DNA from 4 places in the Bacillus sp. Pc3 genome. Region 1 is predicted to be linked to each of the others. Evidence: riboswitches for the same ligand, from Rfam matches in the RefSeq annotation. Region 1 holds a riboswitch; each other region holds the start of a gene.
The links. Region 1 has a riboswitch for S-adenosylmethionine ahead of SB24_RS04355 (bifunctional homocysteine S-methyltransferase/methylenetetrahydrofolate reductase). Riboswitches for the same ligand answer to the same signal wherever they lie in the genome.

Region 2: linked by a shared signal. The riboswitch ahead of mtnW (2,3-diketo-5-methylthiopentyl-1-phosphate enolase) and the one ahead of SB24_RS04355 (bifunctional homocysteine S-methyltransferase/methylenetetrahydrofolate reductase) in region 1 are both predicted to bind S-adenosylmethionine.
Region 3: linked by a shared signal. The riboswitch ahead of SB24_RS02005 (phosphoadenylyl-sulfate reductase) and the one ahead of SB24_RS04355 (bifunctional homocysteine S-methyltransferase/methylenetetrahydrofolate reductase) in region 1 are both predicted to bind S-adenosylmethionine.
Region 4: linked by a shared signal. The riboswitch ahead of mtnK (S-methyl-5-thioribose kinase) and the one ahead of SB24_RS04355 (bifunctional homocysteine S-methyltransferase/methylenetetrahydrofolate reductase) in region 1 are both predicted to bind S-adenosylmethionine.

What each region holds. Positions count from the first base shown of each region.
Region 1 covers NZ_CP010406.1:995,596-1,003,226, reverse strand. Annotated here, with positions in the region: gene SB24_RS04360 (GNAT family N-acetyltransferase) at 1-417, opposite strand, end outside; gene SB24_RS04355 (bifunctional homocysteine S-methyltransferase/methylenetetrahydrofolate reductase) at 500-2,341, opposite strand; SAM riboswitch class I at 2,431-2,553, opposite strand; gene SB24_RS04350 (YajQ family cyclic di-GMP-binding protein) at 2,654-3,145, opposite strand; gene SB24_RS04345 (CvfB family protein) at 3,245-4,141, shown strand; gene SB24_RS04340 (BMP family lipoprotein) at 4,313-5,290, shown strand; gene SB24_RS04335 (methyl-accepting chemotaxis protein) at 5,287-6,936, shown strand; gene SB24_RS19920 (hypothetical protein) at 6,997-7,119, opposite strand; gene SB24_RS04330 (DegV family protein) at 7,168-7,631, opposite strand, start outside.
Region 2 covers NZ_CP010406.1:753,838-761,468, reverse strand. Annotated here, with positions in the region: gene SB24_RS03035 (pyridoxal phosphate-dependent aminotransferase) at 1-906, shown strand, start outside; SAM riboswitch class I at 943-1,042, shown strand; gene mtnW (2,3-diketo-5-methylthiopentyl-1-phosphate enolase) at 1,124-2,338, shown strand; gene mtnX (2-hydroxy-3-keto-5-methylthiopentenyl-1-phosphate phosphatase) at 2,335-3,039, shown strand; gene SB24_RS03020 (methylthioribulose 1-phosphate dehydratase) at 2,997-3,626, shown strand; gene SB24_RS03015 (1,2-dihydroxy-3-keto-5-methylthiopentene dioxygenase) at 3,642-4,178, shown strand; gene SB24_RS03010 (aspartyl-phosphate phosphatase Spo0E) at 4,458-4,718, shown strand; gene SB24_RS03005 (sporulation kinase KinD) at 4,928-6,445, opposite strand; gene SB24_RS03000 (MarR family transcriptional regulator MhqR) at 6,644-7,090, shown strand; gene motB (flagellar motor protein MotB) at 7,127-7,631, opposite strand, start outside.
Region 3 covers NZ_CP010406.1:507,396-515,026, forward strand. Annotated here, with positions in the region: gene SB24_RS01980 (sirohydrochlorin chelatase) at 1-490, opposite strand, end outside; gene cobA (uroporphyrinogen-III C-methyltransferase) at 491-1,264, opposite strand; gene cysC (adenylyl-sulfate kinase) at 1,389-1,982, opposite strand; gene sat (sulfate adenylyltransferase) at 1,996-3,144, opposite strand; gene SB24_RS02000 (sulfate permease) at 3,193-4,257, opposite strand; gene SB24_RS02005 (phosphoadenylyl-sulfate reductase) at 4,270-4,971, opposite strand; SAM riboswitch class I at 5,099-5,203, opposite strand; gene pyrE (orotate phosphoribosyltransferase) at 5,305-5,937, opposite strand; gene pyrF (orotidine-5'-phosphate decarboxylase) at 5,934-6,653, opposite strand; gene SB24_RS02020 (dihydroorotate dehydrogenase) at 6,622-7,557, opposite strand; gene SB24_RS02025 (dihydroorotate dehydrogenase electron transfer subunit) at 7,557-7,631, opposite strand, start outside.
Region 4 covers NZ_CP010406.1:761,511-769,141, reverse strand. Annotated here, with positions in the region: gene SB24_RS03065 (acyltransferase family protein) at 1-692, opposite strand, end outside; gene SB24_RS03060 (PAS domain-containing sensor histidine kinase) at 948-3,167, shown strand; gene SB24_RS03055 (methylated-DNA--[protein]-cysteine S-methyltransferase) at 3,164-3,661, shown strand; gene mtnA (S-methyl-5-thioribose-1-phosphate isomerase) at 3,903-4,964, opposite strand; gene mtnK (S-methyl-5-thioribose kinase) at 4,971-6,155, opposite strand; SAM riboswitch class I at 6,265-6,419, opposite strand; gene SB24_RS03040 (carbon-nitrogen family hydrolase) at 6,512-7,291, opposite strand; gene SB24_RS03035 (pyridoxal phosphate-dependent aminotransferase) at 7,383-7,631, shown strand, end outside.

The sequences.
Region 1 (7,631 bases):
CACATGCGGGCCGATGCCGGGTATGTCAAAGGGGCTGCCCGTGCTTTTCCAGCCGAGCTTTTCGTAATATCCCTTTACGTGACATCTGGCGTTGCACCAGACAAGCGCCGCCCCCATATCTGCCAGTTTCCGTTCTGCATAGGCGATTAACGTGCTTCCCGCTTTTTGCGTCCGGTATTCCTCAAGCGTCGCCATGCCGCGCAGCTGGTAGGCGGGCGCTGCCTGTAACGCCTGCTGGTTCTGCGGGTAGAAAGAAGCGATGCTGATCAATGTCCCGTCGTAAAAACCTCCGAGATGAAAGGCTCCTTTGACGCTGTCCTGATCATATTTACAATCCTCAATCGTCTGATGGGGGCGCAGCACGCTGTGTCTGATCGCGTATGTGTCTTCTGCGGTGATGGGTTTTACTTCAACCATGAAAAAATCCTCCTTTGCTTGATTCTTTTTCTGTATCGTACCATGAAAAAGCCGCCTGTCATATCAGGCGGCCTCTTTCGCGTCAATGCAAATATACATCAGCCCGCTTTTCATCCTTTTGCTTAATATAAGCTGCAAGCTCTGACGTCAAATCAGAACGGAGAAACGGGGTGATTAAATAAATTCCGTTAAACAGTTCGCACGCCGTGTCGAGAAGCGACTTGGCGATGGCGAGGCCTTCGGCTTTCTGCTTCCGCTTGTCTTCGCCGGCGAGCGCCATTTTTTCGCGGATGCTGTCTGACAGCTTAATGCCCGGGATTTCATGATGGATGAACTCTGCGTTGCGGCTGCTCGTTAACGGCATGATTCCGATATACACCGGTGTTTTGAGATGCTTCGTTTCATGATGAATGTCAATGAGCTGCTGCTCCGAGTAGACAGGCTGGGACACGAAGTAGTCAGCTCCGCACTCTATTTTTTTCTCCAGCCGTTTTACTGCTTTATCAAGGTGGCGGACATTCGGATTAAATGCTCCGGCTACGGAAAAGTTCGTTTTCTTGCCGAGCGGTTTCCCAGATAAAGAAATGCCCTCGTTGAATTGTTTAATCAGCCTGATCAAGTCAAAGGACGTTAAATCATAGACGGAGGTAGCCCCCGGAAAGTCGCCGATTTTTGAAGGATCACCCGTGATGGCTAAAATGTCGGTGAGCCCGAGCGTATCCAGCCCCATTAAATGTGACTGAAGGCCGATGATGTTGCGGTCTCTGCATGTAATGTGAACGAGAGAACGGATATCAAGACGCTCTTTCAGCAATGAACCGCAGGCGGCATTGCTGATCCGCGGTGTCGCCAATGAATTGTCGGCGAGCGTCAGCGCTTCTATGCCGGTTTCTTTTAATTCAGCCGCCGCTTGCAGAAATTTGTCAAAATTCAATTTTTTCGGCGGATCAAGCTCTACGATAATTGACCGTTTTTGAGCGGCGATTTCGTTTAAACCCGGCTCGGTCCGTTCATTCCGGACGGAGATGACTTCTTCTTCCCGTCTGATTTTCACTTCTTTATCAGTGACGGGAGAAAGTCCGCGGACCGCTTCAGCCATGGCTCTGATATGGTTTGGCGTCGTACCGCAGCAGCCGCCGATAATGCGCGCGCCCTGAGTGCGGAACTGTACGGCGCTCTCCCGGAAATAGGCATCGTCCGTATCATAAACAAGCCGGCCTTCTTCTAAAGACGGGAGGCTGCTGTTCGGATAGACCGATAAATAAGCGTCACGGAATATCGGCACTTCGGTGAGCGCTTCAATCATGTGGTACGGGCCGAGCCGGCAATTGATTCCCGTTATGTCAGCGCCGAGATCGGCAATTGACCTGAGGGCTTCCCGAAGCGGCGTTCCGTCCTGCAGCACGCCCTGTTCGTGCATGGATACGTTCAGCATAATCGGAAGTTCCGTTTCTTTTCTCGCTATCTTCAGCACTTCGCGCGCCTCTTCTAAATCATAGTATGTTTCCAGGAGCAGACCGTCCGGCTCTTCGTGAAGCAATAAATAAAGCTGCTCCCGAAAGCTGCGTTTAATCTCCTCCAGGCTGTAGGCGTTTTTGTTAAATGTGCGGATGCCGCCCATCGTTCCCAATACATAAGCGCCGTCTGAAGAAGCGCGCGCGATTCTGACCGCTTCCTGATTGATTTTTTTCGTTTCATCCTCAAGTCCGTATCTTGAGAGTTTAATAAAATTCGCGCCGTACGTATTTGTCTGGATGATGTCTGCCCCGGCTTCCACGTAAGCCTTATGTATCCGCTTGATTTCCTCGGGCTTTGATACGTTCAGTTCCTCAAAACATCTGTCAATGCCGTAGGAATAGAGGAGAGTGCCCATCGCGCCGTCTCCGATTAAAATCCGTTCTTTTAAGTCTTGTAATAGTCCCATTGTTTGCCTCCTTCGTCACATTCAGCAAGGAAAAAAGAGAAATAAAAAAAGTCTTCTTAAGAAGAAGACTTTGTAATCATTTGTCTCTCTTCTTATCTTCCAAGCTGTTTTTAGCTTGCTGGATTTAGCACCTTGGTCATGGTTTGGGTTAAACCATTACACCGGTTGCTGAAGCGTCGTCGGGCCAGTCCCTCGGCTTCTCTTGATAAGAACGTTCATGTAATTGTCATGGGTTTCCAAAACTTAACTGTGAAAATCCCTTTCTCCAAATTTACCGAAAATAGAGACAATAATCAATAGGAATCACATAATTTATCTAAAATTAATAAATTGAACGTCAATCGGCAGGTCTGCCCCGCGGACGGCTGCAATAATCTGCTGCAGATCATCTTTATTTTTTCCGGTGACGCGCACTTGGTCGTCCTGAATCTGCGACTTTACCTTCAAGCCGGAGTTTTTAATCACCGCGTTGATTTTTTTGGCGCTGTCTTTATCAATGCCCTGTACAAGCTTCGCGCGCTGGCGCACCGTGCCCCCTGAGGCATTTTCGATTTTGCCGTATTCAATGTTTTTCGTCGGCACGTCCCGTTTGATCAGCTTGCCGCTCAGCACATCTTTGAGCTGATTCAGTTTAAACTCGTCATCAGAAATCAGGACAAGTTCTTCCTTTTCTAAAGTTACATCGCTTTTCGATCCTTTAAAGTCATAGCGCGTGCCGATTTCTTTCAGCGTCATCTGAATCGCATTCTGCACTTCGGGAAATTCAACTTTGGATACAATATCAAAAGAACTTTCTTTTGCCATGAGAAAACCTCCTATAACATTTCACTTATGAGTTGATTATAGTAGAATAAAGAGAAATGTCCAACAGCATAAAGCATGAATTTATGCATATTGGAAAAAATGAGAAAAACATCAGCCCCATACGGGCGAATCAGGAAGGACGATAACATGAGACCAGGGCAGCAGCTCACGCTTAGTATAGATCACCAAACCGATTTCGGTTATTTTTTAACCGACGGCGAGGATACGGTTCTTTTACATAACAGTGAAATCACAGAGGATATTGAAGACAGAGATGAAGTGGACGTATTTATTTACGTCGATCATCAGGAAAGACTCGCGGCGACGATGAAAAAGCCGCTCATCAGCTTTTATGACTACGGATGGGTGGAAGTGACGGACGCTGTGGAGGATATGGGCGTATTCGTCGACGTCGGTCTGTCAAAAGACGCGCTCGTCGCAACGGAGCACCTGCCTCCGTACAAATCCGTCTGGCCGCAAAAAGGCGACAGACTGTATTGCATGCTGAAGGTGACAAGCCGCGGACGCATGTTTGCCAAGCCGGCGCCTGAGGATATCATCAGTGAATTATTTACGGATGCAGAGGAAGACGTCATGAATAAAGACCTGACAGGCACGGTGTACAGACTGATCGCATCAGGCTCTTTTCTGATAACCGATGAAGGCATCCGCGCGTTTATTCACCCTTCAGAAAGAAAAGAAGAGCCGAGACTCGGCAGCCGCGTGACGGGGCGTGTCATCGAGGTGAAGGAAGACGGCTCCGTCAACATGTCCCTGCTGCCGAGAAAGCAGGATGCGCTTTCGGTTGACGCGGAGGAGATTCTGACCTATCTGAGATCAAGAAACGGCGCGATGCCTTACGGAGACAAAAGCGATCCTGACGATATCCGCGAACGGTTTCATTTAAGCAAAGCCGCCTTTAAGCGGGCGCTCGGGCACCTGATGAAAAACGGCAAAGTGTATCAGAAAGACGGCTGGACATACGAAAAACAATAAATTTTCTGCAAAAACATCGGTGAACCAAAACCGGTGTTTTTTATTTTCTCAAAAGCTCCTATATCCCTCATTTGTTTATCAACCTGCCGAACATACATATTTTATTGAAATAAAATATTCTGACATCCGAACCGATATATAACTATAGAAAAAAACAAAAGGAGAGTTTCAATGAGAAAAATGGCGATATTTGCGGCTGTACTGCTGCTTGCGCTCAGCACGGCGGGATGTGCCGGCAAATCCGAGGAGACGGCGGCCGAAAAAACGAAAACAATCGGCATCATGCTGACAGACAACGGCCTCGGCGACCAATCATTTAATGATTCAGGCTTTCAAGGTTTGATGAAAGCAAGAGACGAGCTCGGCATCACATTTGATTACAGAGAAATAAAAGACACCGGTACGTACGAAAAAGGACTGACCCAGCTTGTCCGGGAAGGCAATGATGTTGTTGTGGGGCTCGGTTACAGCATGCAGGCGGATTTAGAAAAGGTCGCCAAAAAATATCCGAAGCAGCGGTTTGTGCTGATTGATTCCGTATCAGACCTGGATAATGTCACCTCCGTCACGTTTAAAGAGGATGAAGGAAGCTTCTTAGCCGGAGCGCTGGCGGCCATGACGAGCAAAACCGGCACAATCGGATTTATCGGCGGTTCAGATGCCGACGTCATTAAACGGTTTAAAAAAGGCTATCTGAAAGGCGCGGAATCAGTCAAACCGAATATCCGCGTGCTGTCGGACATCAGCGGTACGTTTGACGATGATAAGCTCGGGAAGGGCATCGCCCAAAACATGATCCGAAAAAAAGCCGATGTCCTGTTTACGGCAGCCGGCTTCACGGGTGTCGGCGCACTGAAAGAAGCGGAGGCGCAAAAAGTATACGCCATCGGTGTTGACAGCGATCAATATTACACCGCCGAGCACGCCGTTATCTCTTCTTTAGTGAAAAACGTCGACCATGTCATCTATGAATTGGCGAAAGATTTAAAAGACAACAAGGAGATCAAAAGCGGTGAGATCGTTTACGGACTGAAGGAAAACGGCATGGACTTAGCCAAGATCAGAGTTGTCAAAAACGCAGGCGGGCTGACGAAAAAGATCACGGATATGAAAAACAGCCTGATTGAAAAAGGAGGCGATCTGAAGTGACATTACGGACAAGGCTGCTCGTTAACGCAGCCGTTACGATGATTTGCTTCGCCGCCGTCATCGGCTTTACCATCGTAAACATGATGAAGATTCAGGCTTCAAATGAAGATGAAGTGGACGCGCTGTTAAACGTCCAGGAAGCAAAAGCTGACCTTAATACGTTAAAAGAAAGCATCACCGGCTATTCCTATACGCTCGCAGACGCCCAGAAAGAAGATGTGCGAAGCTATATGAAAAGCAGCTCAGACAAACTGGCGGCGCTCAAAAAAACGATGACGGACGGTGCAGACAAAGCCGCTTATGACAAACTCGCCAAAAAATACGAATCATGGCAGGCGGAGGCGGACGCTGCTCTTGATTCGAAAAGCCCGGCTGAAGCGACAAGGACGGCGGCCCGCATCAACGGTCTTCTGAATGATATTTATATGCTGAATCTGAAAAGCCGGGATCACTATGAAGACATGCAGAAGCAGACGGCTGACCAGATTCAGTTTATCGTTTACAGCGCAGCCGTGCTGACCATCGTGATACTTGCCGTCACCGTCATATCTTCCATCAGGCTGACGAAGAGAATTGCAGGGCCGATCCGCCGCATGGCTGAAAATGCCCGCCGTATTGCAGGAGGGAACCTTGCTGTTGAAATGCTTGATTATAAAGGGAAGGACGAACTGAAAGAGCTGAATGACTCATTCGGAATGATGGCTGAACAGCTCCGCACCTTAATTCAGGCGATCGGAGAGGTCGGCCGTGAAGTCGAGACTTTTGCGGAAGGTTTGACGAAGGAAAACCAGACGCTGAAGGACATGACCGAGCAGGTGTCCGTATCGACGGAAGAAATGGCGCAAGGCTCCCAAACCATTTCAGAAGATCTGCAGCATGCGGTGCAATTCATTGAACAAATGGATGAACATTCAAAGGCGAACGCCGAACGTTCAAAACAAACGACGAGAAGCAGCGAAGAGACGATTGCTGCGGTGGCTGCGGGGCGAGGTGCTTTAGCCGAGACCAAGCAAGCCATTGATAAAAGCAATGAGACATCAAAAGAGATTTCCGAAGCCGCCGATCTCTTCATAGAGCATGCGGCAGGCATCAGTATGATGGCGCAGACCGTTTCCGACATTGCGGGCCAGACCAATCTGCTGTCATTAAACGCCGCAATCGAGGCGGCCAGAGCAGGCGAGGCCGGAAAAGGATTTGCCGTCGTTGCCGAGGAGATACGGAAGCTCGCAGACGGATCAGCCAAAGCGACCGCGCAGATTTTCGATATGGTAAAACAAATTGAAGACGGCATCACATCCATTACCGGAGCTGTCACGACCGGCGTCGCTTTGGCGGACAGACAGCAGGAGCTGATGGAGAAAACGTCAGAATCATTCGCCCATATTGAACAAAAAGCCGCCCATATTAAGGCGGAGCTTACTCAATTGGACGGACGGATCATCGAATCGAAACAGCTTGGTGAGCAAGTGCTGCATCATGCCGAAAGCATCAGCGCCGTCGTTCAGGAAACGGCTGCAGGAAGCGAAGAGATTTCTGCCTCCGCGCTTGAGCAGCTGTCTTCTTTTCATAAAATGGCGGAAAGCGTCAATAATCTGGTGAGCCTGACAGAGCGGTTAAACGATCAGGTCCGCCGGTTTACTTTGTAACGGACATCCGTGCGCAAAAAACAGCCCTCTTTCTTCTAAGACAAGAGGGCTGTTTTGCTTTTACAGATGGTCCGGTTTTTTGGAATTCTGGTTTTTTCCCGCCTGCCGGTTTTTTTCGGCAAGCCGGTTCTTTTTCTGATTTACGGCGTTATTGTCCAACGGTTTTTTGTCATCATCTTTCATGCGGCAAAGCCTCCCTTCTGTCCGTTAGGATGCCCGCCCGCATTGAAATTATGGCTTCAGGAAAAAAATCGCGAGCGTGCCCGGCCCGGAGTGGGCGCCGATCGCAGAGCCGATTGAATGAAGAATGATCTCTTTCGGATGGAACGCTTCTTCAATCATTTCCTTCATCCCAATCGCCGTCTCTTCATTATCTGCATAGCTGATTCCCACGGTTTGATCCGCCCAATCGCCGCCTTCTTCCTTCATCATTTCTATAATCCGTTTAAACAGTTTCTTCTGTCCGCGCAATTTTTCGAGCGGCACGAGCCTGCCGTCATCCACATGCAGAATCGGTTTGATGTTCAAAAGCCCCCCGACAAAAGCGGACGTTTTTGAAATTCTGCCGCCCCGCGCGAGATAAGCGACGTCATCGACCGTAAATATATGTTTCATCCGTGCGCAAAAGTTCTTTACAGACGTTTCGATTTCTTGTATTGTATTCCCGTTAACACAGAGTGTTTGCGCGTGCATCA
Region 2 (7,631 bases), 240 kb from region 1:
GCCGTGCTGTTCGGAGGCAAGGCGGGACTTGTTGAGCTTCCGCAATGTCTTTTAAACCCGGGAGATACCATTCTGGTGCCTGATCCCGGATATCCTGATTACTGGTCAGGCGTCGCCCTTGCAAAAGCGAAAATGGAAATGATGCCGCTGACGGAAGAAAGAGGGTTTCTCCCTGATTACAGCGTAATTCCTGAAAAGGTGCGGAGCGAGGCGAAGCTGCTGTATCTCAATTATCCGAATAATCCGACCGGCGCTGTGGCGACAGAGGCGTTTTTTGAGGAGACGGTCGGTTTTGCGGAGCAAAACGGCATTTGTGTCGTTCATGATTTCGCGTACGGAGCCGTCGGCTTTGACGGGCATAAACCGCTGAGCTTTTTGCAGACCGAAGGCGCAAAAGAGACGGGAATCGAAATCTATACCTTGTCCAAAACGTATAATATGGCGGGCTGGCGGGTCGGATTTGCTGTCGGAAACGCTTCTGTCATCGAAGCGATCAACCTTTATCAGGATCATATGTTTGTCAGCCTGTTTCCCGCGGCGCAGCAGGCGGCGGCAGCCGCACTTTTAGCGGATCAGGCATGCGTCGCGGCGCAAAATGACAGATATGAATCGAGACGCAATGCATGGATTAAAGCCTGCCGCGATATCGGCTGGGATGTAACGGCTCCGGCGGGCTCTTTTTTTGCATGGCTCCCTGTGCCTGACGGTTATACGTCACAGTCGTTTTCAGACCTGCTGCTCGAGAAAGCGGATGTCGCGGTCGCTGCCGGAAACGGGTTCGGAAAATGGGGGGAAGGCTATATAAGAGTCGGTCTTCTGACAAGTGAAGAAAGACTTAAAGAAGCTGCGGAACGGATCGGGAAACTGAATCTTTTCACCCGAAAAAGCATTGACATATCAGAATAACAATGCGATAATTCAAAATACTTTATAAAATCATTATTCTTATCAAGAGCAGGCAGAGGGACGAGCCCGATGAAGCCCGGCAACCGACTGATAAAGCACGGTGCTAATTCTTGCAGCAGGAGCTGAGAGATAAGATTCGGACATAACACGAAGCCTCTTTCTGCTCATACGGAAGAGGTTTTTTTATGTTTTGCGAAAGAAAGAGAGGCGTTCACGCATGAGCGAAGTATTGGCAACATATCTTCTGACAGACACAACGGACAGTGAAAAGCGGGCGGAACAGATTGCGGCGGGGCTGACGGTAGGCTCCTGGACTGACCTGCCCCTGGTGAAGCAGGAACAGCTCAGAAAACATAAAGGGCGGGTCGTAAAAGTTGAGGAGAAAGAAGGAACCTCAGAAAACGAAACACAATCCGTCATCACCATCGCCTATCCCGAGGCGAACTTTTCAAGAGATATTCCGGCCGTCCTGACGACGGTATTCGGAAAGCTGTCACTGGACGGAAAAATAAAATTGACTGATCTTGAATTTTCCGAAGGGTTTAAACGCTCCCTTCCCGGGCCGAAATTCGGTATATACGGCATCCGCAAACTGCTGGGCGAATTTGAAAGACCGCTTCTGATGAGCATATTTAAAGGCGTGATCGGACGGGATCTCGCCGACATTAAAGAACAGCTCAGACAGCAGGCGCTCGGCGGCGTGGATCTTATTAAAGATGACGAAATTTTCTTTGAAAATGAACTGGCTCCGTTTGAAACCCGCATTATCGAAGGAAAACAAGTCCTGAAGGAAACCCGGGAGGAGACGGGGCATAAAACGCTGTATGCCGTAAACCTTACGGGAAGGACCGCTGAATTGCGGGATAAAGCGAGGCGCGCGGCAGAACTCGGGGCGGACGCGCTTTTATTGAATGTGTTCGCTTACGGTTTAGATGTGATGCAGAGCCTTGCTGAAGACAGGGAAATCCCGCTTCCGATCATGGCGCATCCGGCAGTCAGCGGCGCGTTCACATCATCTCCCGTTTACGGCTTGTCGCATGCGCTTTTGCTCGGCAAGCTGAACCGCTATTGCGGCGCTGATTTCAGTTTATTTCCGTCACCTTACGGATCCGTTGCTCTTCCGAAGGAGTCCGCGCTTGCAATCCATGATGAATGTGTAAAAGACGATGTCTTTCATCCGTCGTTTGCCGTCCCATCAGCAGGCATTCACCCCGGTATGGTGCCATTGTTGATGCGCGATTTCGGCATCGATCACATCATCAATGCCGGCGGAGGCATTCACGGCCATCCGAAAGGAGCCGAGGGCGGGGGAAAAGCGTTCCGCGCCATCATTGATGCGGTGCTTGAAGCGCAGCCGATTGAAGAAAAAGCCGCGTCGTGCAAAGATCTTCAGCTCGCATTAGACAAATGGGGAAGGGTGGAAGCCGTATGACCCGCACACCGCTGATTATTTGTGATTTCGACGGAACGGTCACCATGAACGACAACATTGTCAGCATGATGAAACAATTCGCGCCTCCTGAGTGGCTTGAATTAAAAGACGGTGTTCTGTCTAAAAGCATATCAATCCAAGAAGGAGTCGGACGGATGTTCGGACTGCTGCCGAGCAGCTTAAAAGAAGAACTGACCGGCTTTATTCTGAAGGATGCGAAAATACGGGACGGCTTTTTGGATTTTGTCTCGTTTGTCCGGTCAAACGGCCTCCCGTTTTATATCGTAAGCGGGGGAATGGACTTTTTTGTGCATCCGCTTTTGGAAGGGATCGTAGAAAAGGAGCGGATTTTCTGCAATCATGCATCCTTTGACAATGAATATATTCATATAGACTGGCCGCACGCCTGTGACGGAGACTGTACCAATCAATGCGGCTGCTGCAAACCGTCAGTCATCCGTAAGCTATCCGATCAGCAGAAATTTCTCATTATGATCGGTGATTCGGTCACGGATGTCGAGGCTGCAAAGTTGTCCGATATGTGCTTTGCGAGAGATTATCTTTTGACTGAATGCAAAGAACTCGGCCTCCGGCATCTGCCTTTTCAAGATTTTTATGAGGTGAAAACAGGCATTGAAAACATCGGGGAGGTGCAGGCATGGCTGCAAAAGAAGAACGCTGGCGCGAACTTGCCGAGGTAAAACGCGAGCTGGCCGAAAGAGACTGGTTCCCGGCAACGAGCGGGAATCTTTCCATCAAAGTATCCGACGGGCCGCTGACTTTTCTCGTTACGGCGAGCGGAAAAGACAAACGAAAAGAAACAGACGAAGATTTTCTCTTAATCGATGAGTACGGGAAGCCCGCTGAGACCGGCCATTCTTTAAAACCTTCAGCGGAAACGCTTCTCCATACTTACTTATACCAAAAGACAGACGCGGGCTGCTGTCTGCATGTCCATACCGTCAATAATAATGTCATCTCAGAGCTTTACGGGGATGAAAAACAAATCACTTTTCAGGGGCAGGAGATAATTAAGGCGCTCGGATTATGGGAGGAAAACGCGTCCGTGACCGTTCCGATCATTGACAATCCGGCGCACATCCCGGCATTGGCCGAAAACTTCGCGCACCATGCGGACGCCGGATCAGGCGCGGTGTTAATCCGCAATCACGGCATTACGGCATGGGGGCGGACCGCATTTGAAGCGAAAAGGGTGCTGGAAGCCTATGAATTTTTATTCAGCTGTCACCTCAAGCTTCTGTCACTTCGGCCGCAGCTGGTAAAATAAAAGGAGGAATAGAAAATGGCGACCATCAGAATTCATGACGAAAAAAATACGCTCATTGAACATCAGGAAGAAGTAGCGCGCTTCTTAGACGAACAAGAGGTGATCTATGAGCAGTGGAACATTGAAAAACTTCCGTCTGAGCTTTCGGAAAAATACGACCTAACCGAAGATGAAAAAGAACGGATTCTCGCGGCGTTTGACACGGAGATTCAGGACATTTCAGCCCGGCGCGGATATCAGTCTCAGGATGTCATTTCTTTATCAGACACCACGCCGAATCTTGATGAATTATTAAAAAACTTCCAAAGAGAACATCACCACACGGATGATGAAGTCCGCTTTATCGTCAGCGGACACGGCATCTTCGTCATTCAAGGCAAAGACGGCACATTTTTCGACGTCCGTTTAAATCCGGGAGATTTGATTTCAGTTCCGGAGAACATCCGCCACTACTTTACGCTTCAGGAAGACCGCCGGGTCGTCGCAATCCGAATCTTCGTGACGACTGAGGGCTGGGTGCCGATTTACGAAAATGAAAGTGTGCAAAACTGATAGACGCCCGAACCTCTCATGCACCGCCGGCATGAGAGGTTTTTTATTGTAATATAAAGTCAGCTGTGGCTGTTTTTTAAATCTTGAATATGCCGCATTCTGTTTATATCATTACCCGAATGGGTATTATTCTCGTATTCATGCTAAAGATTCCAATATGAAATGAAAAAATAAGTTATTTAGTAAAAAAATGTTTACAAATAAAGTATAATCTGTAATAATGCTCAATAACCCAATCAAACTTGTTTCCTATTCTTTTAGCGGTGAGGGGTGAAGTGAATGGGCAGTTATTCTGAACAAGAAAAATTGCTTGTATCTATTGATAAAAAAAGAAAAATGATGATAGATGCGGCTAACAGGCAAGGGTTTACAGGATATGACACGATCAGGCACAGCCAGGAACTGGACTGTCTGATGAACGCGTATCAGCAGCTGGTAAACCGTGATCGTACACATCACCAAGGAATACAGGGCCTTGTGAAGAAAATAGGCTTGTTCTCCCGCGGTGACGTCATGCCTGCATATGAAGCAAACAAATGATTGATGATAAAACAGATAACGAAGACTGAATGCGCTTCCTGATCAAGCGCCGCATCCGAAAGATGACCGCGTACAGTCAGCACATTTTTCCGCTGGCACGGCTCACGAAGCGCCTCGTACTATCTGCCGGCTATGATGCCGTTCCTCTGGTATATCCTCTTACACATACTCTTCTTTAAATAAAAAACACCCCGATCAGGGTGTTTTTTTCATCGAGAAGCGGCAGGAAGGGTAATGGTGACCTCTGTGCCCTTATCGACTTCGCTTTGAATGTCAATCGAACCGCCGTACATCAGCATGATTCGTTTACATACGACAAGGCCGAGGCCGGTGCCTTTTTCCTTTGACGTTACAAACGGAAGAAAAATGTGTTCAAGCATATCTTCAGAAATGCCCATTCCGTTGTCGGCCACCTTAATGACTGCTTTATGATCGCGGGCTTCTAAATAGATGGACAGCCGGCCGCCTTCCTGCATGGATTCCAGCGCGTTTTTCGCGACATTTAAAATCACCTGTTTAATATGGTCTTTCGTGCAGTTGACCTTGAGCGGCCGATTGACGAGTATCTCCACATTCACTTCCACATTGTATAGATTCCCTTCAGAATAAATAATCGGCATAATCTCATCAAGAATATCCTGCAGCGAGTTCACTTCCAACCGTTCGGCAGTGGGTTTTCCAAGCACTAAAAACTCACTGACAATCTGATTGATTCGTTTAATCTCCTGCTCAATAATTGAGAAATACAGCTGATCTTCCTCCGATTTGTATTTTTTCTGCAAAAGCTGAATGAAGCCGCTGATCCCTGTAAGCGGGTTGCGGATTTCATGGGCGGTGCTGGCGGCAAGCGTTCCGATCAGCTCCAATTTCTGCGCTTCATTTTGAGCGCGCTCCAGCTGGGTCTTGCGCTTAAGCAGATAATATTGAACGAGGATGAACAGAATATTCAGCAGCACGGCAATACTGGACATCGGCAGCAGCACGCTTTTGGTCAGCTCGTTCAGCTCAACCGGTTTCGGATAAACATTGATATTCCAATTAATATCATCCAGATAGCCGCTGACCGGTTTCACACCTTCTGATTGATCAGCCCGTCCGCTGGCAAATATCACTTTATTCTGATTGGTTGCCTTGACATAAACGTCAGGGCTCAGCATATTGATCATATTTCTCAAATAATCGACTTGTATGGCGGCTACTAAATAATCCGTGACTTCCCGTTTTGCGTCTAACACCGGCACGCAGATCGTGAAGATGCGCTGGCCTGTAATTCTGCTGGAGTAGTCATTTGTGATGACCGTTTTTTTCGTCTTTTTCGCCTTCGTAAAATACGGTCTGTCGGCCAAATTCACCTTTGATTTCAGATCAGTCGTGCTTGCGATGACATCACCTTTGGAATTCAGCATATACAGTCCGCTGAATCTGGGTTCATCCTCAAAAGCCTGATCGAGAATGTCAATGATCTTTTCTTCATTGACAGGCTTATCGACAGCGATCGCAAGTGTTGTCATCCGGGCTTTTGTTTCACCGATTAAATAATTGAGCTTATTGCGGTGAAGGTTGAGCATCATACTGGCTTCCTGTATGTGTTTATCGGCTATTTTCTGCTTTTCTTTTTCATAAATGAAAAAGCTGATAATAAGTGCCGGGATGATCACCAATATGAGATAAAGCTTGATCTTTCCCCGGGCACCTTTAAATGTATTCACTCTGCATCGCTCCAACATTACACTTGAATAGAGGTATTATATCATTTTTATACTTCTTTAATAAGAAAAAATAACCAAAATGATAGAAAAACAAATTATTTTATTAAGGTCTGACAAAAAGAAGAGAAATTTTGGAAACATTTTTGTTGACATTTTTCATTTTGTTTATTAATGTTTCTCTGTAACGGTTTCTTTTGTAAAAGGATGATTGAATGTATGACGGATAAAACAGAAAACTCATTGAAATTATTTATTGTACTGTCACGTGCGTACCGATCTATTAACGACCATATGAATAAACATATTCATAAGCACGGCCTGAACCCGACGGAATTTGCGGTGCTTGAGCTGCTGTACCACAAAGGCAAACAGCCGCTTCAGCAGATCGGCGACAAAATTTTATTAGCGAGCGGAAGTATTACATACGTTGTTGACAAATTAGAGAAAAAAGAACTTCTCATCAGAAAAGCCTCGCCGACTGACAGAAGAGTGACTTTCGCACAGATTTCCGAAAAGGGAATCCGTCTTTTGGACGATATTTTCCCTGATCATGCTGACGAAATTAAAGAAATGATCAGTGTGCTGAGTGATGAAGAGATAGAAATGTGTACGGAAATGCTGAAAAGAGTGGGGTTAAACGCTAAACATTTTCATCAGAAATAAAAAAGGAAGCCATTCTGAAAGGCTTCCTTTTTTATATTACTGATTTTGGTCGGTCGCGGCGTTTCTAGGCTGTATCAATACCTCGACGCGCCTGTTTTTGCTGCGCCCTTCGGCGGTTTTGTTCGACACGGCCGGTTTATACTCTCCGAAACCTTTGGCGCTGAATACTTTTGCGTCAAGTTTCGGGTTTTCTGTCAGAATAGCCATGAAGTTGACGGCCCGCATGACGCTTAAATGCCAGTTAGATTGATATTGTGAGTTTTTAATCGGTACATTGTCCGTATGTCCGCTGATAATAATGTTCCTTGGCGGATTCAGCACAAGGAGATTCGAGATTTCCTTGGCAAGCGGAATATCTTCCTGACGGATATCCGCCCGTCCGGAATCAAAAAAGATACTGTCTTTAATGGTAATTAAGAGTCCTTCTTTAGTCAGCTTTGTTTCCAGCTGAGTTTCAAGCTTTTTATTTTTTATAAATTGATTGACTTGCTTTTGCACGCCTTCAAGTTCTTCGCGGTCGGCTGCTTCTCTTTCTTTCTTT
Region 3 (7,631 bases), 490 kb from region 1:
AAGGGATGACTTCTTTAACAGGTGTAATCGCCTCAAGTTTTCCGGCAATCTCACTGACTGCGTTTTTAACTGCCGGATCTGTGCTTCCTCTTCCGATCAGCACCACTTTCGCCTGCTCAATGGGCACTCCGGTATCTTCAATGCGATGATGCACCGCTTTTACGACTTCATCGTCCACTCCGATCGGAACACCATATGTCACTTTTATATCGGGATGCAGGGCCGCCGCACGGGCGATTTCAGCCGGAATGTCATGTTTTGCGTGGGCAGCGGTCAACAGCAGTAAAGGCACGGCCGCAATATGAGTGGCGCCTTGTCTGACACATGCTTCAAATCCCGCTTCAATAGACGGTTCCTGCAGTTCTAAAAAACAAATTTCCTGAATGGGAGCGTCAGCGTGCGGCATGCACCCTTTTAAAAACGCCGCCGACTCTGTCTGCGCTTTTTTCAGCCTGCTTCCGTGCCCGATGTATAAAATCGCCTGCTTCATTTACAACGCCTCGCTCAAATCCAGATTTTTCTGATCAGATGCATACCAGTCCAGTTTGCAGTGATAATTGACGACATCGCCGATAACAATTAAGCTCGGGTTTTTGATTTCTTCTTTTATCACTGTGTCTGAAAGCGTGCCGACGGTGCAGACGACTGTTTTTTGCCTGTCCGTCGTTCCCCAATGAATAAAGGCTGCCGGGGTGCCGGCGTCTCTGCCGTTTTCCTGCAGCATTCTTTCAATCTGCCGGATATTTTTAATTCCCATATAAATCACCAGCGTATCAATGCCCGTCGCCAGCGCTTTCCATTTTTCTTCAAAGTCGTCTTCTTGTTTATAATGTCCCGTAACGAATGCGACATTGGAGCTCGCCTCTCTGTGCGTCACGGGAATGCCGGCATAAGCAGCAGCCGCGATTCCTGATGTAATGCCGGGAACGATCTCAAACGGAATGGCGTTTTGTGCGAGAGCCTCCGCTTCTTCGCCTCCGCGGCCGAAAACAAACGGGTCGCCTCCCTTGAGCCTTACAACGGTTTTCCCCTTTTTCGCATACTTCACAAGGAAACGGTTGATCGTATCCTGTTTCATAATGTGAAAATCCGGGAGCTTTCCGCAGTAAATCAGATCCGCTTCTTCTCCGGCATATTGTAAAATCTCTTTGCTAACCAATCTGTCATATAATATAACGTCCGCTTTCTGTATGGCTTTCATTGCCTTCACCGTTAATAAGTCCGGATCTCCCGGACCGGCTCCAACGATAAATACTTTCCCCATAGCATGTCTCCCCGATCCGTTTTGAAATCTTCCCAGAACAGCCGCGAGGCCGCACTTCAGCTATTTTACCATATCCCGCCATTGCGGGGGATATCCGGCTGATTGCGCGGCCTTTTTGGACCTATTATGCTAAGCTGTTTTTCACAAAGTCAACCAGTCTTCCGGTGCATTCTTCGCGTTCACATTTGCCTGAATCAAGTACGAGCTCAGGCGCTTTCGGCTCTTCATACGGTGAGTCGATCCCCGTAAAGAACGGAATTTCACCATTTCTTGCTTTTTTATATAAACCTTTCGGATCGCGCTTTTCACATATATCGAGGTCGCATTTAACATAGATCTCATTAAATTCGCCCTCCGCCACAAGCTCTCTCACCTGATCTCTGTCCTCACGGAACGGAGAAATAAAAGCCGTGATGACGATGGTTCCCTGCTGAACGAAAAGCTTCGCCACTTCCCCGATGCGGCGTATATTTTCCTTTCGGTCATCATCGGAAAAACCTAAGTCCTTGTTTAAGCCGTGGCGGATGTTATCACCATCAAGCACGATGACTTGATAGCCTTGTTCAAACAGCTCGCGCGCTGCGGCGTTTGCAATCGTGGATTTCCCTGAACCGCTTAAGCCCGTCAGCCAGAGGATAGAGCTTTTATGCTTGTTTTTCTGCTGGTATTCTTCTTTCGTTATTGAGGCTTCATGCCACACGATATCACGATTTGTCATTCTATTTTCCTCCTTAAGAAACGCCTGCTTCTTCTTTCGTTTTCAGCCCTTTAATCAACACCTCGACAACTTCAGGACGGCTGAATTCCGCCGGCGGCATGACGCCGCTTCGCAGCATTTCTCTGACCTTTGTTCCTGACAGAATGACGTGGTCTTCTCTGTCATGCGGGCATGTTTTGGCCGTTCCCATGTTGCCGCATTTCTGGCAGAAGAAGCTGTGCTCGAATTTCATCGGTGTAATCCCGAGTTCATCCGCTGTAAATTGATCAAACAGCTCTTGCGCTTCATATGTGCCGTAGTAATCACCGACGCCGGCATGATCGCGGCCGACGATAAAATGCGTGCAGCCGTAGTTTTTGCGGACAAGCGCGTGGAAAATGGCTTCTCTCGGCCCCGCATACCGCATAGCCGCCAAAAATACGCCGAGGAACACGCGGTCTTTCGGATAATAATGATCGAGCAGCACCTGGTAGCTTTCCATTCTGACATCCGCCGGAATGTCATCTGATTTTGTTTCACCGACGAGCGGGTTCAAAAACAGGCCGTCAACCGTCTCAAGCGCGGTTTTTTGGATATATTCGTGGGCGCGGTGAACCGGATTTCTCGTTTGGAAACCGACGATGGTTTTCCAGCCCTTTTCTTCGAAGCTTCGTCTTGTATCAGCAGGTTCAAATGTAAACTCGGGAAACTGCTTTGACGCTTTTTTAACTAATGTGATCGGCCCGCCGACATACGTATCGCCGCGTGAAAATAATTTTTTCACGCCCGGATGCGCGGCATCATCGGTTTTATATACGTGAACGGCTTCTTTTTGTTTATCCGGCGTATAAATATCTTCGATGTCGACTACGCCGTATGTTTCTCCGCCGTAAGTCAGTTTCACCGTGTCGCCGACGGCAAGCTCAGCCGCTTTTTCTGAATCGACCGGAAGCGTGATCGGCAGGGACCAGACAACCCCGGATGCCAGACGCATATTTTCAACGACTGACACGTAATCTTTTTCTGTGAAAAATCCTTCAATCGGGCTGTACCCCCCGATCCCGATCAGCTCTAAATCAGCGAACGAAATCAAATCAAGCTCAATTTCTTTTTGGACGGATGTAAGATCATACTGCTCATTTACCCGGTTAATTAATGTTCCTCCGTGCGGTGCTAAACTCATAATACATGATTCCTCCCAGTTAACAGATAAATAAACTCAGATTAATAGTTAAATGCCTCCGCCTTGTTCATGGACAGAGCGTTTCTCTTTTCGGATGGCTTTCATCAGACTGGCGGCTCCGCCAGCTGCCAAAAGCACGCTGGCCATCATAAAGATGGAATAGTAATCTCCTTTTAACAGCAGGGAGACAAGCAAATACGAAATCGACAGTGACAAAAACGGCGAAACGACCCATACTTTGAGCATCGTTTTCACGACTTCTTTATGAAAAACGTTCGGCCCGTTTTTGGCCATTCCGATACCGATAATTGATGATGATGTGACTTGCGCCAATGGGACCGGCAGACCGAAGACGGAACTGATAATGACAAGCCCCGCGCCGGTTCCTGAAAGCAGTATGCCTTCTCCGGCTGAAAATCTCGTAATCTTTTTCCCGTTGGTTTCAAGCACTTTACGTCCTAAAAGCAGAGCGCCGAGAGCGACAAAGATGCCTCCGTACAGCGTTCCTTTGGACACGCTGAGCACGCCCGCAGCAACCAAAGGGCCCACCGCATTTGCGACATTGTTCATTCCGGCTGAAAAAGCTTCCCAAAACCCCGCAATCAGCAGCACAATCCCCAAAATCTTCTGTTTCCGATTCGAAATGACTCGAATATTCAGAGAACTGAATACCTTCGAGACGAGAAACGTGAAACAGAACGCGACGAACGGTACGAGCACCCAAAAACTCACGATGACTAAAAGATGCTGTAAAAACAATACTTTGTACGCGACGCCGACACCGACAATCGCCCCGACAGTGACCTCACTCGTCGACAGCGGAATGCCGAGCACATTCGCCGTGAATAACGATAGCGCCGCCGATCCGATAATAATGCAGACAATGGTGAGCGTAATGGTTTGTTCGGGAATGATTCCGCCGCTGATCGTCTTAACGACTTCTCCGCCGCCGATAACCGCCCCTGACAGGACTCCGGCCGCGCAAATGATCAGCGCATACGTTTTCTTTTTAACGGCGCCGGACCCGTAAGCGACTCCCATTGAAGCCGCGGCTCCGCTGGCTCCGATATTCATGGCAAAAAACAGGCAGAATAAAATAGCGGCTAATTCCATCGTGCAGCTCCTTTATTCATGCAGTCCGCATTCTGTTTTCGCCATGCCGTTCCATCTGCCGCTCCGCAAATCTTCCGCGGTAAACGCAGGTGAAGTGCACGGTTCACAGCCGATGCTCGGATACCCCTGATCATGAAGGATATTGTAATCCAGCTCATGCTTGGAAGTATATCTCCAGATGTCTTTCCATGTCCAATGGATCAGCGGGCATACTTTAATCGATTGAAACTTGTCGTCTTTATTCAGGAAATTCGTATTCGCCCGGCTCGGCCCTTGATCCCGGCGAAGGCCGGACAGCCATGCCGGATGCCCTGCGAGCGCTTCTCTTAACGGCAGAATTTTTCTGATGTAGCAGCACTGGTTCGGTTCTCTTTCCCACAGTTTATCTCCGTGAGCCTCGGCCTGTTCTTCAAGAGTAAGGCTGGGCTTTTTCAGGATAATGTTCAGTCCCGGGTAACGCTCTTTCACTTTTTCGATCGTTTCATATGTTTCTTTAAAGTGAAGACCCGTGTCGAGAAACACGATTTCCGCGTCTTTCTTTACTTTAGAAATTAAATCGATCAGGACGATGCCCTCAATCCCGAAGCTGCACGCGTAAACAAGCTGGTCTCCGTAGTGGCCGTATGCCCATTTTAAAACGGACAGCGCGCCTTTATAGGAATCGTCTTCCGGAAATGTAATCGCCGGCTCTTCCCATGTGTCATACGTTAGCATTTTTCCTTTCCTCCTCCCGGAGACAATCAAACAGCTGTTGTTTTCTGCCGGTTGTCTTATCCCTCAATCTTTTTTTCATATAAAAAACTTTCAATCCAGCGGAATGAAAGACAGTGACCCGGTATAGCCCTTATCTTCAAAATGCTGTGCATTTTTCTGGATGCGGCACCTTGCATGACACGCAGGTTGCCGGGCGTCATCGGTCCAGTCCCTCAGCCGCTCTTGATAAGCTTTTTAGATTTGTACTAAATTTTAGCACAATTCTAACAGAAGTCAACCCGAGTTTTTTGATAGGAATAATAAAACAGGCCCTGAGGCCTGTTTTTATTGTCATTATTTTTTAAACCAATCTTTTGACTCGGGATTCTGTTTCCATGATTTCAGTTTCTCAACGTCATCTGAATGAATCGTTCCGTTTTCAAGCGCGACTTCAATCAGCGTGTCATAATCCGTTAACGAGTAATAAGGAAGACCCGCTTTTTTAAAGGCTTCTTTTGCTTTCGGCAGTCCGTATGTAAAAATGGAAATGACGCCGAGGACTTCCGCGCCCTCTCTTTGAAGGGCCGCCGCAGCTTCAAGCACGCTGCCTCCGGTAGAAATCAAGTCTTCAATCACGACTGTTTTTTGTCCTTTCTTAATGGCGCCTTCTATTTGATTTCCTTTGCCGTGCGCTTTCGGTTTGCTTCTGACGTAGCACATCGGCGCGCCTGTACGGTCTGCGAGAAGCGCAGCATGCGGAATGCCCGCCGTTGCAGTGCCCGCGATCATCTCCGCCTCGGGAAAATGCTCTTTCAGCAGTTTGCCAAGCCCGTCCGCCACATCATTTCTCACTTTTGGATACGACAATGTCAGACGGTTGTCACAATAGATCGGTGATAAAATGCCGCTCGCCCACGTAAACGGCTCATTCGGGCGTAAAAAGACAGCTTCAATGTGTAATAGATGTTTTGCGATAGCCTGTTTCATCGGCGAACGCCCTCCCATTCCAGTTTAATTGCTTCATATGCTTCAACGGGGTTTTCCGCTTTTGTAATTGAGCGGCCCACAACGATGGCTGACGAACCGTTTTCTTTCGCAAATGACGGAGTCGCCGTCCGGACTTGATCGTCAGCTGTGTCACTGGCCGTGCGGATGCCCGGTGTGACTGTCAGAAATGAAGGCCGGACCGCTTCATAAATGGCTTTTGTTTCATGTACCGAACATACCACTCCGTCCAGCCCGCACTCTTCCGCCATTTTGCCGTAATGCACAACCGTTTCTAACAGCGGCTTATGCAGCAGAAGCTCTTCCTTCGCCACCTGCTCTGAAGTGCTGGTCAGCTGAGTCACCGCGATTAAAGACGGGCGTTTTCTGCCTGCCGGCGTGCCTTCTTCAAGCCCCTCAAGGGCCGCGCGCATCATGCGTGCGCCCCCTGCTGCATGCACATTGACAAGATCAACGCCGAGGCCGGCCAGCCGCTTCATCGCTTTATTGACCGTAGTCGGGATATCATGAAGCTTTAAATCTAAAAATATATCACAATTTCGTTCTTTTAATTGGTGAATGATGGCGGGGCCTTCCTGATAAAAAAGTTCCATCCCCGTTTTGACAAAAAGCCTTTCCTTTTCAAACAAGTCTAAAAACGTTAAAGTCTCTTCCCCTGATGCAAAATCAAGCGCGATGATGGGCAGGTTGTTTTTCATGTTTCCAGCTCCTTCCGATGCATTCACTTACAGATTGAAAGCCGTGCTGGCGCAGCACACGGGGGAGCTGTTCTATGATTTCCGGGCAGACGAACGGATTGACGAAGTTTGCCGTGCCGACGGCAACCGCACTCGCTCCCGCAAGAAGAAATTCTAATGCATCCTCTGCGGTCTGAACGCCGCCCATCCCGATAATCGGGATTTGAACGGCCTGGCTGACTTCGTATACCATCCGGATGGCGACCGGTTTGATCGCCGGGCCTGACAGTCCGCCCGTTTTATTTGCTAAGATCGGCCGTCCCGTCTTAAGATCGAGCCTCATCCCGATGAGTGTATTAATCATCGTCAGACCGTCAGCACCGGCCGCTTCAATCGCTTTAGCAATTTCGGTTATGTTTGCGACATTAGGCGAAAGCTTCACATACACAGGCACTGCGGAAACTTCTTTCACCGCTTTTGTCAGTTCGGCCGCCATGACGGGATCAGTACCAAAAGCAATCCCCCCCGTTTTGACATTCGGACATGAAATGTTAAGCTCAAGCGCATGCACATTCGGCGCTTGGCTGATGTGCTCGGCCACTTCTTTATAGTCGTCCACCTGAGAACCGGCGACATTTGCGATAATCGGCGTGTCAAATTGTTCGAGCCAAGGCAGCTCATGATTGAGCACATGCTCAAGGCCGGGATTTTGCAGACCGATGGCATTCAGCATGCCCGCGCTTGTCTCCGCCACTCTCGGCGTCGGATTTCCGAAGCGGGCTTCGTTCGTCGTTGCTTTAATCATAATGCCTCCGAGGCATGATAAATCGTAAAATCCGGCATATTCTTTCCCGAAACCGAAACATCCGGAAGCGGGGATGATCGGATTTTTCAATTGGAGACCCGGCAGATTCACCTCTAACATTACAGCGCCACCTCCTCAGCTTTAAATACCGGCCCGTCAAGGCAGACCTTTACATAGGATGTATCGCTTTCACC
Region 4 (7,631 bases), 230 kb from region 1:
CGCGACAGACCGCTCAACAGCGACACTGTGCCGAATGTAGAATAAGGCTCCGAACCGAACAGCCACGAGTAATCAAAATCAATACACCAGCATAAGAGGAAAACAATCCCCAGTACGCCCGCGGCAATCTGCCTGCCTCTTTTAGCCCGAAGCAAATCAAAGTGCTGTTTCTTTAAATAAAACCCGACAAGAAACATCGGTAGAAAAACAAACGTCCGTGAAAGACTCAGCGTGCTGCTGATAAAATCAAGATACCCGATCATGACGGCAAGCCCGCAGCTCGCCCCAAGCGCCCACATTTTCGGCAGCTTCGTAAAGGGGTAAAGCAGCAGATTCCAAAAGAATAAGCTGACTAAAAACCAGAGAGACCACTGCGGATCAATCGGATTGACGCTTGCCATGCTTTCATCCTGAATCAAATAGTAAAAAACTGAGTAAATGCCCTGAAAAATCAAGTACGGAATAATCAGCTTCACAGCCAGCTTCTTCACATAACCTTTCCGCTTAAAGTTTTTTGCGAAATAGCCGGAAACCAGGATAAAGGCCGGCATATGAAAAGTATAAATGAATTTGTAGAGATGGAGCATAAACTCATTTCCGTTAATAAATGACCGGAGGATATGGCCGAACACCACCAGAAAAATCAAGATAAACTTGGCGTTGTCAAAGTAACTGTCTCGCGATTTTGTCATAGCATCACCTTCTCTTCAAAAATCATCCACTGCATGATTATTTCCTGTTGGTGTTCATTTTAAAATAAAAAACAAAAAATTGAAGGAGGACAAAAGTGATTGTTAGGATGATGTAATGGGGAGGTAAGGATCGTAGAAAAAGACTTTAACTTGTCATATCATTGAAATTTTCTGAAATGTATAGGGCGAATGAAGGAAGATGAGGTATTTTGTAGAAATATTGAAGGATAGGTTTTTGAAGAAGGAGTGTACTGAATGGCTGAAACTCTGGATTTGCAAACAAAAGAGTCGCTGAAAGAGCAGCTGAAGCGGATGAAAGAGGAAAATGACCGCCTGAAGAGTGATTTGAACCGGTATCACGTGATTATGAATAACACGCTTGATGCCATTTTTATATGCCGTAAGGAAATGAAAATCGTCCAGGCGAACGAGGCTGCGGCCCGGATGATGCAGATTGAGGCAGAGAACCTCATTAACCGCTCCGTCCTGGATTTTTTATATTCCGTGCCTCAGGAAGAACTGAATAAGGCCGTGAAAAAGTTTTTAAAAAAAGGCCATCTGTGGAAAGAGGTGCCGATTAAGCTTGACAGCGGCGCGACGAAATACATTGAATTCCTCGCCAGAGACGGAATTGGGGAGGATTATTTTTTTGTGGTGATGAGGGATATCTCCTCTAAAAAAATATTAGAGCGCGAATTCTCCATGAACGAGCAGCTGTTTAAAGATTTGTTTGACAGGGCTGTCGACGGCATCGTGCTGTTTGATAAGGACGGCGGGTTTATTGATGCGAACCTCTCTTTTTGCAAAAGCTTTGAGATCGGCCAGAATGAATTGTCCCATCTGTCGCTCCGCCATTTTACCGACGGAGAAAACAAAAAGCATCTGAAAGAAATCTGGGAAACCCTCCGCAGAAAAGGAAACGCCAAAGGAGAACTGCCCGTCAAGCTTCGGTCGGGCGAAGAGAAGCTGTTTGAATTTACGATTACGTCCAACTTAATCAGCGGGTTCTACATGTCCATTATGAGGGACATAACAGAGAAACGGTTGATGGAATTGAAACTTTTTAAAAGCGAAGAGCGATTCCGCGAAATTTTTGAAAACGCCATGGACGCGATTGTCATTTGGTCTGATGACGGAAAGATTGCCAAAGCAAACGAATCGGCGTGCCGCATTTTCGAACTGCCGATGGATAAGCTGGTGGAGACGAATTTATGTACGTTTATCGTTGATCCGCAGAAAAAATATAAGCAGATTAAGAAAAAATATGAAAAATACGGGGAAATCCGTGAAGAAATGCTGTTTCAGATGGCAAACGGCCAATTTAAAGAGCTGGAATTCACATCAAAACGAACCATACTTGAAGGTCAGCATTTAACCATTTTAAGAAATGTCAGCGATCGTAAGCGGATGGAAAAAGAATTGCGGGAAAGCGAGCTGAAATTCAGAAAAGTATTCAACGGCTCAATGGACGGCAAGGTCTTATTTGACAACCAATTCCGCATTATTGACGCGAATCCTCTCGCAAGCCGTATACTCGGTATGCCGGATGAGGAGCTGAGAGCGTACACCGTTCCGGATATTCTTTCTTTATTTGATATTGAAAACGCGGGTGTTCCCGCCAGAAAGATTGATTTAGAAGGAATGGATAATGAAATCCCCTTCCTGTTAAGCAGCAGCGACAGCCGCAAACTGGAATTCTCCTTCAAAAGAAATATCATTCAAAATATGAATCTGGCCATCTTTAAAGATGTCACAGAGGCCAAAGAGCTTGAAGAGAGGCTGCGGAAATCCGATACTCTTCATGTTGTAGGGGAGCTGGCGGCGGGCATCGCCCACGAAATCAGAAACCCGATGACGGCGCTGAAAGGGTTCATTCAGCTTCTTCAAGGAAGCATTGAAGGCGAATATTCTCTGTACTTTAACGTCATTACCTCAGAATTAAAACGCATCGAGTCTATCATCACTGAATTTTTAATTTTAGCGAAACCCCAGGCGATATTATATGAAGAAAAAGACGTGACGCAGATTATGAAAGACACGGCTGATCTTCTGAATGCCCAGGCCAATCTTGTCAATGTGCAGATCCATCTGAACCTGACCGGAAACATCCCGCCGATTTACTGTGAACCGAATCAATTAAAACAGGTGTTTATCAATATTTTAAAAAACGCCATTGAAGTCATGCCGGGCGGCGGCAATATCTACGTGACCATTCAGTCTTCTGATCAAGACCACATTTTGATTTCTATTCAAGATGAAGGAACAGGCATTTCCGAAGACAAATTAAAACGTCTGGGTGAACCATTTTACACGACAAAAGACAGGGGAACGGGTCTCGGTCTCATGGTCAGCTATAAAATCATCGAAGAGCATCAGGGACGCATTCATGTGGAAAGTGAAGAAGGGAAGGGCACCGTTTTTCATTTGACGCTTCCGATCCGGCAGAATACCGAAGAAAGAAGGAGCGGGGAATGATCTGTTTTACAAGTGTGAGAGCGCCGTTTGGAACCGTCATCATAACAGAGGAAGAGAGCTTTATTACCGGCCTGTTTCTCACCGGGGAAGATTTTGAGGAATGGCGGAAAGACGCGCCCGGCGTAAAGCCGTGCGAAACCGCTTTGCTGTCGGAGGCGAAACAGCAGCTGGCATCATATTTTTCAGGAGAAAGAAAGCAATTCTCTCTGCCTCTGAGACAAAAAGGCACACCCTTTCAGGAAAGGGTATGGAACGCGCTGACGATGATTCCTTACGGGGAATCCCGAAGCTACGGCGATATGGCTGAAGCGATCGGAAAACCGAAAGCGGTGCGCGCCATCGGACAAGCCAATAAACGAAACCGGCTGCCGATTTTGATCCCTTGCCATCGGGTAATCGGCAAAAACAGCGCCTTAACGGGATACGCGGGCACGAAGACGGATGTAAAAGCGGTGCTGCTGAACATCGAACAAATATCCTATAATGAAAAATAAAGCGTATGGCACGTTCCGTTTTTTCACGTCCGACATATCATTTTATTAAGTGAAAAAAGTTGGTCTGATGAAAAAGGAGGACGAAGCCTGATGAAAATGAGCCGTCCGCAAAAGATAGCCGGTTATGCAGAGCTGTTTTTTAAAATGCATCTCATTACAGCCGTCCAAAAAGATAAAGTGATTACATTGTGCAGACAAAAAAACCGCTGACATTGCCTGAGGCAATATCATCAGCGGTTTTTCAGCTCAGCTGGCAGTCAGCGAATAATTGTTCAATTTCTTCCGTGTAAGAGCCGGTCACAATTCCTTTCTCGGTTATAATGCCGGAAATCAGGCTGCCCGGCGTGATGTCAAAGGCCGGATTGAAGACCGGCACATCTTCGGGAGCGGTGCGTATGCCGGAGATCTGTCTGACTTCATTCGGATCTCTCTCTTCAATCGGAATCTGATCGCCGTTTTCAATCTGCAAGTCAAATGTCGAAAGCGGTGCGGCCACAAAAAACGGAATTTGAAAGGCGTTTGCCAAAATAGCGAGGCCGTACGTTCCGATTTTGTTGGCCGTATCACCGTTTTTTGCAATTCTGTCAGCGCCGACAATGACCGCAGAAATATGTTTTTCCTTCATTGTATGGGCGGCCATGCTGTCCGTAATGAGCGTGACATCAATTCCGCCCTGCATCAGCTCCCACGCCGTCAGCCGTGATCCTTGGAGAACGGGTCTTGTTTCACATGCGTAGATATGAAGGCCGAGATCTTTTTGTTTCGCTAAGTAAAAGGGAGCAAGCGCCGTACCGTATCGGCTTGTGGCAATCGAGCCCGCATTGCAGATGGTCATGATCTGGTCGCCTTTTTTAAAAAGGTGCAGCGCATTCTGGCCGATCATTCGGCATGTTTCTTCATCCTCAATCTGAATTTGAATGGCTTCATGAACGAGCGTTGTCTTCGCTTCATTGATTGAGATCGCATCCCTGATGGAATCCGTCAGTCTGTCAAGCGCCCACGCGAGGTTGACGGCAGTGGGCCTCGAACTGTTTAAATACGCTTTGACATCCGCGAACTGACGTCGGAAATCTGAAAGGTCGCGGGCTTCAAACGACTTGGCGGAGAGCGCGAGTCCGAACGCCGCGGTTATACCGATGGCCGGGGCGCCCCTTACTTTCAGCGTGACAATCGCGTCGAATACATCTTCCTTTGTTTCAAGTTCCGCATATTCAGTGACGTCGGGAAGCTTTTGCTGATTTAAAATGCGGATGTAGGTTTCTTTCCATTCTACAGAACGGGGGATGGCAAATTCATTGGTCATGCTGCATCATTCCTTTACACGGAGCTTAAATTGGTCCAGAACCTCGGTGATATGCTTCAGTTTTTTTCTGTTTTCGATATAATAGGCGCCGATGTCAAGCGCCAGCTTCTTCCGTTCGATTCGTTTGTCAAACGGAGTGATTTCATCTAAGTCAGCCACATGGGCGAGTCCGATCGTGCGCCGGATCAATTCGCATCCCGCAAAACCGACCGCTTCCTCAAACGCGTTTTTCAGTGTGTCTTCCAGCAGGTGTCTGCGGGAAGGCAAGCAGTCTTTCTCCCATGCTTCACTGAATGTTTTCACAAATGTATCCCATACGGCGGCAGTATGATCATATAACGGCTGTCTGTCGTCACCGTCGCGGCTGAGGGCGTTTAACAGCAGATTGGCGATAAATTGGCCGATGTCAAACCCGATCGGTCCGAAGAAAGCAAACTCGGGATCAATCACCTTTGTTTCATGTTCATCGGCGAAAATGCTTCCCGTGTGCAGATCGCCGTGAACCAATGTTTCCGCGGAATTCAGAAAGATGGCTTTCAATTCGTCAGCGCCTTCTTTCAGCCGGGAATTGTTCCAAACTTTTTCTGCGTATGGGCGCAGCTCCTTTTCAAAATCGTTTGTCTCATGGTCGAGAAACGGTTCTGTAAACACAAGCCTTTCCGTAATATTGCAAAGCTCAGGATTTGTAAACTGCTTTGCGAGCTGCTGCTTTACTTTCGCATCAAGCGCATAATCAGATGAGTAAAACAGCGTTTTCCCTAAAAATTCACCGATATGAACCGATAAGTTCGGATAATGCTGCCCTTCCAGCAGCCCTTTTCTTGAAATCCGCAAATGGGAGAGGTCTTCCATTACCGTGACGGCCATTTCAGTATCGGAATAGTAAACGGCCGGAACGAGGTGCGGCACGTGTTCGCCCTGGCGGATGAGGGCGCTGCTTTCGATTCTCGCCCGGTCAATGGTAAGCGGCCAGCTTTCACCGACGACTTTCGCGTAAGGAATCGCCTGTTTGATAATCAGTCCTTTTTTGTTTTCTTTATCGTAAACATGAAAGACGTAATTTAAATTGCCGTCGCCGATTTCACGGCATGTCAGAGTGCTTTTGTTTTGGAATAAGCCGAGCTTGACGGCTAACGCGGCGGCGGAGCTTTCTGTTAATTGTTCATAAAGACTTGTTTTAGTTGCTGACATGGATTTACCCTCCAATTATGTAGTGGCAGTAAGAGATCGTGACGGAGAATACGCCCGAAAAAAAGCCTCCTTCTCTGAAAGAGAAGGAGGCTGAAACAGTGCAGTCCGCCTCTTATCTCTCAGATAACATCTGATGGAATTAGCACCGTGCCTTATGAGACAATCGTCTCGGCGCAAAATGTACGCGCCCCATTTCACAATGGAATTACGGTCGGTTGCTGTTGGGGTCAAAAGGCCAATCCCTCGCCCAACTCTCGATAAGAGAAAAATATATTGATTTGTATCACAATTCGGATTAATCAGTTGATGAAAATATTAGCAGGTGCCGGATATTCTTGTCAACGTTTTTTTGAAAATTAATATAAATCACGCCGTAAGTCTTGGAAAACCGGAATGGTTCCGCGAACGGCCGCGCTTTCTGACACATCGATTTCCGCTCGGACTGCGCCTTCCGTCCGGTCTCCTTCGGCTAAAATCCGGCCCCACGGGTCAATAATCAGGCTGTGGCCGGCAAATTCATTATCGGGATTGGACCCCGTGCAGTTAGAGGCTGCGACAAAACATTGGTTTTCAATTGCTCTGGCGATAAGCAGGCTTCGCCAATGATCAAGGCGGGGCAGAGGCCATTCCGCAGAGATAAACAGGACATTCGCGCCCTGGGACGTATGCTTTCTGATCCATTCGGGGAAACGGATATCATAGCAGATAAGCCCGGCGCACTTGACACCGTCAAGCTCAAAGGAACCGTCGCTGTTTCCTGCTGACAAGTAAAGGTGTTCATCCATCAGCTGAAACAGATGGGCTTTCTGATACCGCTTCACGATCTGTCCGCTGTTATCGGCGATGTACATGGTGTTATAGACATTTTCGCCTTCTTTGACCGCAAAAGATCCGGCAACGAGGTGTACGTTGTATGTTTTTGCCGTTTCTTTAAGCCATTGTTCCGAAACTTTGCCGTTTTCATCCGCCAGCTGGTCTAGCCGTGTGAGATCATAGCCGGTCGTCCACAGCTCAGGAAGCACGATTACATCCGCATGGCGGCTTTCTTGCTCAATCAAAGATTCTGCTTTTTTAAAGTTTTCTGAAGGATTTCCGTATGAAATATCAAATTGCAAACAGGAAACGGTCCATTTCATTTTTTAACACCTCAAGTTTCTCTTTACTTTTTTTATTTAACCATATATGATGATGGACTATCATTTCAAGACATTTTTAGAAGGTGAAAATATGAACTTTGAAATCTCAGATGTACTCAAACAGCTGCCGGAACAATTTTTCGCATCATTGGTGCAAAAAGTGAATCAAAAGCTGAAAGAAGGCAGAGACGTCATCAATTTAGGGCAGGGAAACCCTGATCAGCCGACGCCTCAGCATATCGTTGAAGAAATGAAGCGCGCCGTCGAAAGGCCGGAAAATCATAAATACTCATCATTCCGGGGCGCTTACAGCTTCAAAAAAGCAGCCGCTGCATTTTAT